Regions from separate parts of the Spirosoma rhododendri genome, predicted to be linked through region 4. Evidence: riboswitches for the same ligand, from Rfam matches in the RefSeq annotation. Region 4 holds a riboswitch; each other region holds the start of a gene.
What was found. Region 4 has a riboswitch for cobalamin ahead of metE (5-methyltetrahydropteroyltriglutamate--homocysteine S-methyltransferase). Riboswitches for the same ligand answer to the same signal wherever they lie in the genome.
Positions count from the first base shown of each region.

Region 1: another riboswitch for cobalamin. It lies ahead of HH216_RS15315 (ABC transporter substrate-binding protein); the one in region 4 lies ahead of metE (5-methyltetrahydropteroyltriglutamate--homocysteine S-methyltransferase).
Region 2: another riboswitch for cobalamin. It lies ahead of HH216_RS01245 (TonB-dependent receptor plug domain-containing protein); the one in region 4 lies ahead of metE (5-methyltetrahydropteroyltriglutamate--homocysteine S-methyltransferase).
Region 3: another riboswitch for cobalamin. It lies ahead of HH216_RS15440 (hypothetical protein); the one in region 4 lies ahead of metE (5-methyltetrahydropteroyltriglutamate--homocysteine S-methyltransferase).

Region 1 covers NZ_CP051677.1:3,684,697-3,686,894, forward strand. The annotation lists gene HH216_RS15310 (YjbH domain-containing protein) at 1-659, shown strand, start outside; cobalamin riboswitch at 761-967, shown strand; gene HH216_RS15315 (ABC transporter substrate-binding protein) at 1,020-2,192, shown strand; gene HH216_RS15320 (FecCD family ABC transporter permease) at 2,192-2,198, shown strand, end outside.
Region 2 covers NZ_CP051677.1:309,499-311,696, reverse strand. The annotation lists gene HH216_RS01250 (M16 family metallopeptidase) at 1-919, shown strand, start outside; cobalamin riboswitch at 1,144-1,345, shown strand; gene HH216_RS01245 (TonB-dependent receptor plug domain-containing protein) at 1,457-2,198, shown strand, end outside.
Region 3 covers NZ_CP051677.1:3,707,884-3,710,081, reverse strand. The annotation lists gene HH216_RS15445 (TonB-dependent receptor plug domain-containing protein) at 1-119, opposite strand, end outside; gene HH216_RS15440 (hypothetical protein) at 275-922, opposite strand; cobalamin riboswitch at 1,034-1,239, opposite strand; cobalamin riboswitch at 1,287-1,471, shown strand; gene HH216_RS15435 (cobyrinate a,c-diamide synthase) at 1,642-2,198, shown strand, end outside.
Region 4 covers NZ_CP051677.1:4,948,384-4,950,581, forward strand. The annotation lists gene metE (5-methyltetrahydropteroyltriglutamate--homocysteine S-methyltransferase) at 1-1,130, opposite strand, end outside; cobalamin riboswitch at 1,299-1,501, opposite strand; gene HH216_RS20590 (FAD-dependent oxidoreductase) at 1,702-2,198, opposite strand, start outside.

The sequences.
Region 1 (2,198 bases), 1.3 Mb from region 4:
GTCGGGGTCTGGTACTCAACTGGGGTATCGTGTTTCCAATCGTGAATGATCTGGATAATCAGGCGCTGAATGTTCGTCCGGCCCCGATCTTCCTGAACCAGTTCCTGGCGCTTAACCAGGCTGACTTTATGAGTATTTCGGCGGGATTGTTCTACACGGACCGGTACGGCCTGAACGTGCAGTACCGGCACGCAGACCTGCGGTCTCCCTGGTCATTCGGGCTTGAAACCAGCCTGACCGGGTTTTACTTCTTCCCCAAAGACGGCTTTTATTATCAGTCGCCCACGGACCTGCTGCTGCTGGCTGATCTGGCTTACCGCATTGGCCGACATAATGTAACGCTGAAAGTATCGGGCGGGCAGTACCTGTACAATGACCGGGGCGGACGAATTGACTTTATCCGGCAGTTTCCGAATGTTGAGGTGGGCTTTTTTGCGACCAAAACGGGAAATGGCTCGACCGCTGGCTTTAACTTCGCTATCCCTATCCCGCCGGGACGTATTGCGCAGACGAAGCGGGTCAGGCTGCGAAGTACCGAAGAGTTTCGGTGGGAGTATAACTACAGCCGGGGCTACAACATCGGCTCCCGGTACAAAGTGGGCTATCAGCTCGATGCCCTCTTGCGACAGTACCACAACAGTTATCTTAAAAGTCAGTAGCATCAGGGCCGTCCGCACCAGTTTGTGAAAACGCACTACTGGTCGAAACGGGCGGGCCGACATTTCTCCGGCAGCGTAGTACGATTACGAATACCAACACCGTACCTTTGTGGGGCAAGGGTAGCCGACGGTGTGTTTCAGACACGACCGGCCGGTTTTAAAAGGGAATCCCGGTGCAAAACCGGAACAGTCTCCGCTGCTGTAATCTCCACAAACGTAATCAACCCCGTGTGCCACTGTTTCTGCGAAATGGGAAGGCCGTTGGTTACGGAGTAAGTCAGAAGACCTGCCGTTGCTTCATCGATAATGGCTTTCGGAGAAAAGGCCCGTTCATCTGTGCATACAAAAACTGCTCGTTTTTTGCAGCGTAAACCACGCATTGCCGCCTGGTTTGTCTGCCTGTTGTTTGGTCTGTCAACCAGCAGCGTATCCTATACGGTTACCGCAAAGCCCGCACCCAAAAGCGCGGTTCCGGCCCGTCCGCAGGTTGCCATCCGTTACGCCAAAGGCTTTACGATTCGCTACAGCGGCCCCTACAAATTCGTGTCGATCATGAGTCCGTTCGACAAAAGCGTCGATACGGTTCGGTACGTGCTGGTGCCGCGCGGAACGCCCGCGCCGAAAGGTTACGCGGCCAGTCAGGTCATTGATATTCCACTGCGGAGTATCGTCGCTATGTCGTCGATGCACGTAGGGTTGGCGGAATTCCTGGGGGCGGAAGACCTCATCGTCGGTCTGGGTAATCTCAAATACGTATCGTCGCCGAAGGTGATTCAGCGCATCGACGCGGGGAAGGTCCGTGAAGTGGGCCGCGACCAGACCATCAACGACGAACAGGTAATTACGATGCAGCCCGATTTGCTGATGGCGATGGGGAGCCCCACGGCCCGGCTCGACCATTACCGTACCATCCGGGGTGCGGGCGTGCCGGTGCTGATCAACTCGGAATGGGTGGAGACAACGCCACTGGGCCGGGCTGAATGGGTGAAACTGCTGGCTGCGCTGCTCAACAAAGAAACGCTCGTCAACCAGAAATTCGCGAAGGTCGAGCAGGAATACAACCGGCTGGCTACGCTGACGAAGCCGGTTGCCAGCAAGCCGACGATTATCAGCGGCATGAACAGCAAGGACGCCTGGTTCGTACCCGACGGCGACAGCTACATGACCCGCTTTTTTCTGGATGCCGGAGGAAAATATCCGTGGGTGAACCGCCGGGCAACGGGTAGCCTACCGCTCAATTTTGAAGCCGTGTACCCCGTCGCCCTAACGGCCGACTACTGGCTCAACGTGGGGATGATGTCGGTCGATTCGAAGCAGAGTGTACTGGCCAAAGACGCGCGCTACGCCGATTTCAAAGCTTTCAAAACCGGACGACTGTACAGCTATACCAAACGGGTCAACAGTCGGGGTTCCAACGATTTCTGGGAATCCGGTGCCGTCAATCCGCATCTGGTGCTGGCCGACCTGATCCGTATTCTGCACCCCGATCTGCTACCGAAGCACCAACTGGTTTACTATCAGCAACTGAAGTGATGAACA
Region 2 (2,198 bases), 1.1 Mb from region 4:
GCAAAAGGAAAGCCCCCGCTCGGTGATCGGCTCGTATTTTGGGCGGTTCGTCTACGGCGACAACCCCTACGCCAACCCGATTTCGGGGACACCTGCGTCGGTGTCGGCGATTTCGGCGAATGATGTTCGGCAGTTTTATCAGAAAAATTATACCACCGACCGGGCGGCTATCGCCATCGTCGGCGACTTCAACACGGCCGCGATGAAAAAGCGCATGACCGATCTGTTCAGCAACTGGAAAACGGCGGCTTCCACTACGCCCCGGCTGGACGAACCGGCGTTGGCGTTCAGCGGTCCTCGTGTGCTGCTGGTCAACAAAGACGACGCCCGCGAAACGACGTTTATCATCGGTGGTAAGGGTATCAAGCAGAGTAATCCCGATTTTATTCCCGTCACGGTTGTCAATACGATTCTGGGTGGGCGATTTACGTCGTGGCTCAACGATGCGCTGCGCGTGAACTCCGGCCTGACCTACGGGGCCAACAGTCGATTTGCGACGTATCGGAACAGCGGTACGTTTGTCGTATCGACATTCACGAAGAATAGTAGCACGATCCCCGCGATTGACTTGGCCGTTCATGTGCTCGACAGCCTGCACCGCACCGGTATCGACGAGAAGACGCTGACATCGGCCAAAAACTACGTCAAAGCCGATTTTCCACCTCGCTATGAGTCAGCGAGCGAGTTGGCCAACCTGCTGACGGATATGTTTAGCCTGGGGTACGATGAGTCGTTTATCAACAATTTTCAGAAGAACGTCGACGGGCTGACGGTAGCCAAAACGCGGCAGATCATCGACCAGTATTTTCCTGACAAGAACCTGCAATTCGTGCTGATCGGAAAGGCCGATGCGATTCGGGATAAGGTGAAAAAATACGGTGCCGTTACGGAGAAAGAAATCAAGGCAGAAGGCTTCTAAGTGGCCCTCTTTCGTGATGAGGTTACCGTTCGCGAACCCGTTTGCACCGCTCAATCAATAAACATAGGACGGAGTGAGGGGGCTACATACGTTTGACCATCTGGCAGGTAGTGGGTATTTACCCATGACTGACCAAGTAACGAGGTAGTCTTTCCGTTACTATTCCACCTGTTCAATAATTCAGCCCCGAGCAATCGGGGCTGTTTTTTTAGGTGATTCCCGTACCTTTGTCGCGAGTTATCGGTGCCTGATGCCGCTCCGTAGTGGCGTTCATGGCTTAAAAGGGAAGTTGGTGGAAAACCGACGCTGTCCCCGCAACTGTAAGTCTGTACAAACCCGGTTCAATCTGCATGGCCACTGCCTACGGGCGGGAAGGCCCGGACCGGGACGACGAGCCAGGAGACCTGCCGATGACCATCCGCTGCCGAATCGTTCGGAGGAAACGGCCCGGTCGCGTGCTGACGCAAACACGCACGAGAACTGAATCAGATTGTGAAAACCCACGGATGGTTTTGGGGGGCTGTTGGGCTTTCGCTGATGGCTAGCTGGCCTGTTGGCGCGCTCGCCCAAACCACCACAACCGTACCCGACTCCGCCGTGGCGCTGTCGGCGGTGACGGTGCGGGCTATCGCGCCTGAACGGTTTCTGGCGGGGCAAAAAATTCAGCGCATCGATTCGACCACACTGCTTCAGTTTCGGTTCAGCACCATCACCGACCTGCTGACGTACAATACACCCCTGGCGTTTAAGAGCTACGGCCCCGGTCAGCTGGCTACGGTATCCTTTCGCGGTACGTCGGCCAACCACACGGCGGTTCTCTGGAACGGCATCAATATTAACCAGCCGAACCTCGGCCAAACCGATTTCTCAACCGTGCCCGTCGCGGGTTTCGATAAACTGGCTGTGCAATATGGCTCAGGGGCCAGTGCCATCGGCTCCGATGCCGTGGGCGGTAGCATTCTGCTGGGAAGTCAGGCCGACTGGCAAACGCGGCTGGGCGTGACGGTGGGGCAGCAACTGGCGTCGTTCCGTAATAATCAGACGCAGTTGGGGCTTCGCTACAGCAGTGCGCCGGGGGCAAACTGGCAGGTGTCGGGCCGGACGTACCTGTACCGGAGTCAGCTGAACAACGACTACCCGTACCGCGAATTTCGTAACTACTTCGTCGATCAGGCCACGACGGCGCAACGGGGGCTGGTGCAGGATGTGTACGTGCGGCACCGCAACGGTCAGCAACTGTCGGTCAATGCCTGGTTGACGGATAATGATCTGATCCTGA
Region 3 (2,198 bases), 1.2 Mb from region 4:
TAGGCTGACACGGTCAGCAACGACAGGGTTACCAGCGTCGAGCCGACGCGAACCGATATAGCCGATGATGAAGAAACAGGCGCACCCAAACGGTCGCATCGACGGAAAAAATTCGTCACGTAGGTTGTATTTAATTGATAGATGATTGCTGTTGAATCCGTTCGGTTTTTGTCATCCCGACGACAGGAGGAATCTCCGGGTAAGAGTAGGAGAGTCGTCTGCTACCGAAGATCCCTCCTGTCGTCGGGATGACAGAAAGAGAAGTAAAACGGGCCTACCGATACGATTGGGCCACTTCCCACAGCGTGAGAAGCCCGATGCCGATGGAGAAAATACCGACGGCGTAGTTGATAACCCGCACCGCCGTGCGCCAGCGGTCGACCACTTTTGTCAGTGAAAAAGCCAGCAGGCAACCGTACAGCGTCATGGCGACGATGATCCCCGCGCTTTGCAGGATGATAATCCAGACGGCGGTTGCTGCGTCGCGGGCAGCCAGGGTCAGCGCGACGGTGCAGGCTCCACCTGTCCCGGCCAATCCATGCACCATCCCAACCCAGAACGACCGGCTGAACGTCGTGGCCGGTGGATTGTGCGGATGGGCGCGTTCGTGGGTCTGTACGTAATTGCGCCGGATCGCGACGACGCCCAGCCAGATCATCAGCGGCCCAACCGCCAGTTCAACCTGCTCGGCGATGTTGAGAGACAGGGCCGATTTGAGTAACAGAATGAAGCAGGCAAACAGAATGAGCGTGAACGAATGCCCCAGCGCCCAATGCGACGACCGCCAGATGACCCGCCATAGATGCCGACGGCCTGATTTTTCTTTCTCCGACGCCAGTACCGACACGGCAGCCATGTGATCGGGTTCGAAGGAGTGCTGAACCCCCAGCAGTAACGAATCGAGGAGTAACGGATTGACCATGTGCGCAACGGATTGGGGCTGACCGTTGGGAAGTGCGCACGAAAAAAGCCCGGACGCTGCCGCATCGGCGCATCCGTTGACTTTCCTGCCGCTTTTGGTCCCGAAAGCAACCCGGTTATGATGTTCGCGGCAGGTCTTCTGGCTCGTTCAGCACCGACGCCTTCCCATTCCGTCCGGAACAGTGGCGTATTGTCAATGCCTGATTTGTGAACTATACAGCAGCGGGAACTGCTCCGATTAACTCCGCATCGGCGGGGCGACGGATTCCCTTTTAAGCCCTCCGCAACGGAAGGGCACCAGCTAACAGCTGCAAAAGTAGGGGCTTTTCGCGTTACCTTTGGTATCGATTAACGTTTCGACGTCATTTCTTCCAACCGAAACAGGTGCCACCCTATAGGTGGTGAAAAGGGAATCGGGATAAGCCCGAACTGTCGCGCAACTGTACGAACGCATCAAGTCGCTGCTCACAAGCGTCCACTAACCCGTCGATTCGGGAAGGACGGCAGCGATGGTTCAAGTCAGGAGACCTGCCTGTTTCGAGACGACAACGCTTCCGCGGTTTGAAGCTAGGTCGGGTTTGGTGCGTGCTGACTTACCGGTATGGTATCAGCAAGAACGGCAGTATAGGCCTGCCTACCAACCCCCTCTTCTCCATACTGCCAGCGCACAGAAATACCGGTTCGGCCGTTGGTCTGCTCACGACTCAACCCACGTTACGCATGGCTGAACGCTTTTCTCAGTTCCTTGTCGCGGCACCGTCCAGCGGTTCCGGCAAGACGACCCTCACGCTGGGGCTGTTGCGGGCGCTGGCAAACCGGGGATTGCAGGTGCAGCCGTTCAAGTGCGGCCCCGACTACATCGACACGCAGCACCACAGCACGGCGGCCGGTCGACCCAACGGAGTGCCGCCCAACGGACTGCCGCCCAGCATCAATCTCGATTTATTCATGGCGTCGCCGGAGCACGTACGGGCTTCGTATGGGCGATACGTGCAGGAGACTGACGTCGCGATTACGGAGGGGGTGATGGGGTTATTCGACGGGTCGGATCGGATGCAGGGCAGTAGCGCGGCCGTGGCGGAGTTACTGGACATACCCGTCGTGCTGGTTGTCAACGCGAAGGCGATGGCGTATTCGGTGGCCCCGCTGCTCTACGGATTCAAGAATTTTTACGCGGGTATCCGGTTGGTCGGGGCTATTTTCAACAACGTTGGGTCTGAATCGCACTACCGGTTTCTGGCCGACGCCTGCGCCGATGTGGGTGTAGAACCGCTGGG
Region 4 (2,198 bases):
AGCGTCGTGAGCGTGGCCAGTTCGTCCAGTTTTTGCCGGGCGAAGGCCAGCCATTGCTTGATTTCGGGCGTCAGGCCCTGCTCGGCCGTTTCGTTAGCCAAATCGCAGGGAACGTGCAGCAGCGAACACGATGGTGCCAGCATAACCCGCTCACTACCAATAGCATTGACAACCCGCTGGATCGTCTGTCGCGACTTTTCCAGATCATTGATCCAGATATTCCGCCCGTTGATGACGCCTATTGAAAGCTGCGTCGACTTGCTGGCAAAATCAGTTTGGAGGATGTCGTCCAGTTGGCTTGGGCAGCGGACCAGATCGAGGTGCAGCGCGTCGACGGGCAGTTGCAGGGCCAGGTTCAGGTTGTCGCCGTAGCAGTCGAAATACGACGCCAGCAGGATGTTCAGGTCGGGGAATTGTCCGCGTAGCCGGGCGTAGGTTTTGGCGAACACCGCGCGTTGGGCATCGGTCAGGTCGAGCGACAGACCCGGTTCATCCAGTTGAATCCAAGTGGCACCCTGCGTTTGAAGGCGACTCAGTATCTGTTCGTAGACGGGCAGCAGCCGGTCGATCAGGTCCAGCCGGTCAAAGTCGACGTCTTTCTCTTTGCCCAGCAACAGATACGTCACGGGGCCAATCAGCACCGGTTTCGGCACCACGCCAAGCGTCTGCCGGGCTTCATCGAACTGGGTGAAGATGCGTTCCGACAGCAACGTAAACGACTGGTCTTTCGAGAATTCCGGAACGATGTAGTGGTAGTTTGTGTCGAACCACTTGGTCATCTCCATCGCTTTCAGGTCGAGGCCGTTCTGCTGATAACCCCGCGCCATGGCGAAGTACAGCGTCAGGTGGTCATCGTCCGGTTCGGCACTGTCGAGCAGCGGCTGGAAACGGGGTGGAATGGCCCCTACCGTCAGCGACAGGTCGAGCACCTGATCGTAGAACGAGAAGTCGTTGCAGGGAACGAGCGCGATGCCCGCCTGCTGTTGGGTCAGCCAGTTATCGGTGCGGATTTGCCGCCCGACGTCCTCTAGCTGCTGACACGTGATTTTGTTGGCCCAGAACTGTTCGCAGGCCCGTTTGAGTTCGCGGTGGCTACCAATTCGTGGATAGCCGAGATTGTGTGCGATCATAAAAATGGTTTGAAAAATGGTTGATCGCGTTCGATGCCGAACTCCATACGCCTACCCAACTCCAAACTCTATCGATACGACACACCACACCCGGCCCCGGTGATGGAGCGGAAAAATGAAACGGGAAAAAGTGGTCAATACGTGATAGAACCCAGGGCCGTGTGGGCGTAATCAGCAAGGCTAAGGGCAAGTCTCCTGGCTTGTGACGGTATTTGCCGTCCTTCTCATCCCCTGGTAACGGGGACAATGGACATCGAGGGCAAACCCTTTTCTGATGGTCACTGACAGTAGCAACGTCTGCTCGTGAATTTCACACGATTCCTTTTTAATCTCCTGAACCTCTCAGGAAAACCAATAGCCTGTTTGACGGAAAACAAAGAACGTTGGGGCAAAGCTAGTCGCATTGGCCGGACAATCACAACGATGACGCACCCGGCCCACCGTAAGCAGACTGGCCGCGCAGGTCATAGCCCGGTGTTGCCGCCTGACCCTCAAACGCTTATCCGACCAGATTTTTTCTGGCAAAACCGTCGGTCGACGAGATTTGCTGCCCCACTCGCTGATGACCGGACTAGGCAGGCCACTGCGTATCGATACCCTGCGAACGAATCAGTTGCTGAAAGTCGGCCAACAGGTTTTGCTTTTCGCGCACGGCACGGGGTGGCACCTTTCTATCGATGGCAAACGAAATCAACGCCCCAACCGCTTCGCCGATGCTCCACTCGACGGGGTGCAGTCGGTAACAGCCGTTGGTGATGTGTGTCGTACCGATATTTTTACAGGCGGGCAGCAGATTTTCCATTCGTTGCGGCAGTAAAGCCCCCAACGGTATCTGAAACGGCAACGACCCAAAGTCGATGTAGTTGTTGCCGCTGGTACTGGGGTGCAGGTCGATATGGTAGTAGCCGATACCAACACTGTCGGCGAAGGGCGCGGCTTTATTCCCGGTTTTCTGCCCCGTAATCAGCGCCCGGTTATCGGCTCCAACGTATTCTTCCAATACGCGGAAGACGGGTTTGATGCGCCGGGCTTCCCGGATGTACGGGTATTTGGCCAGCCCATCGGTGG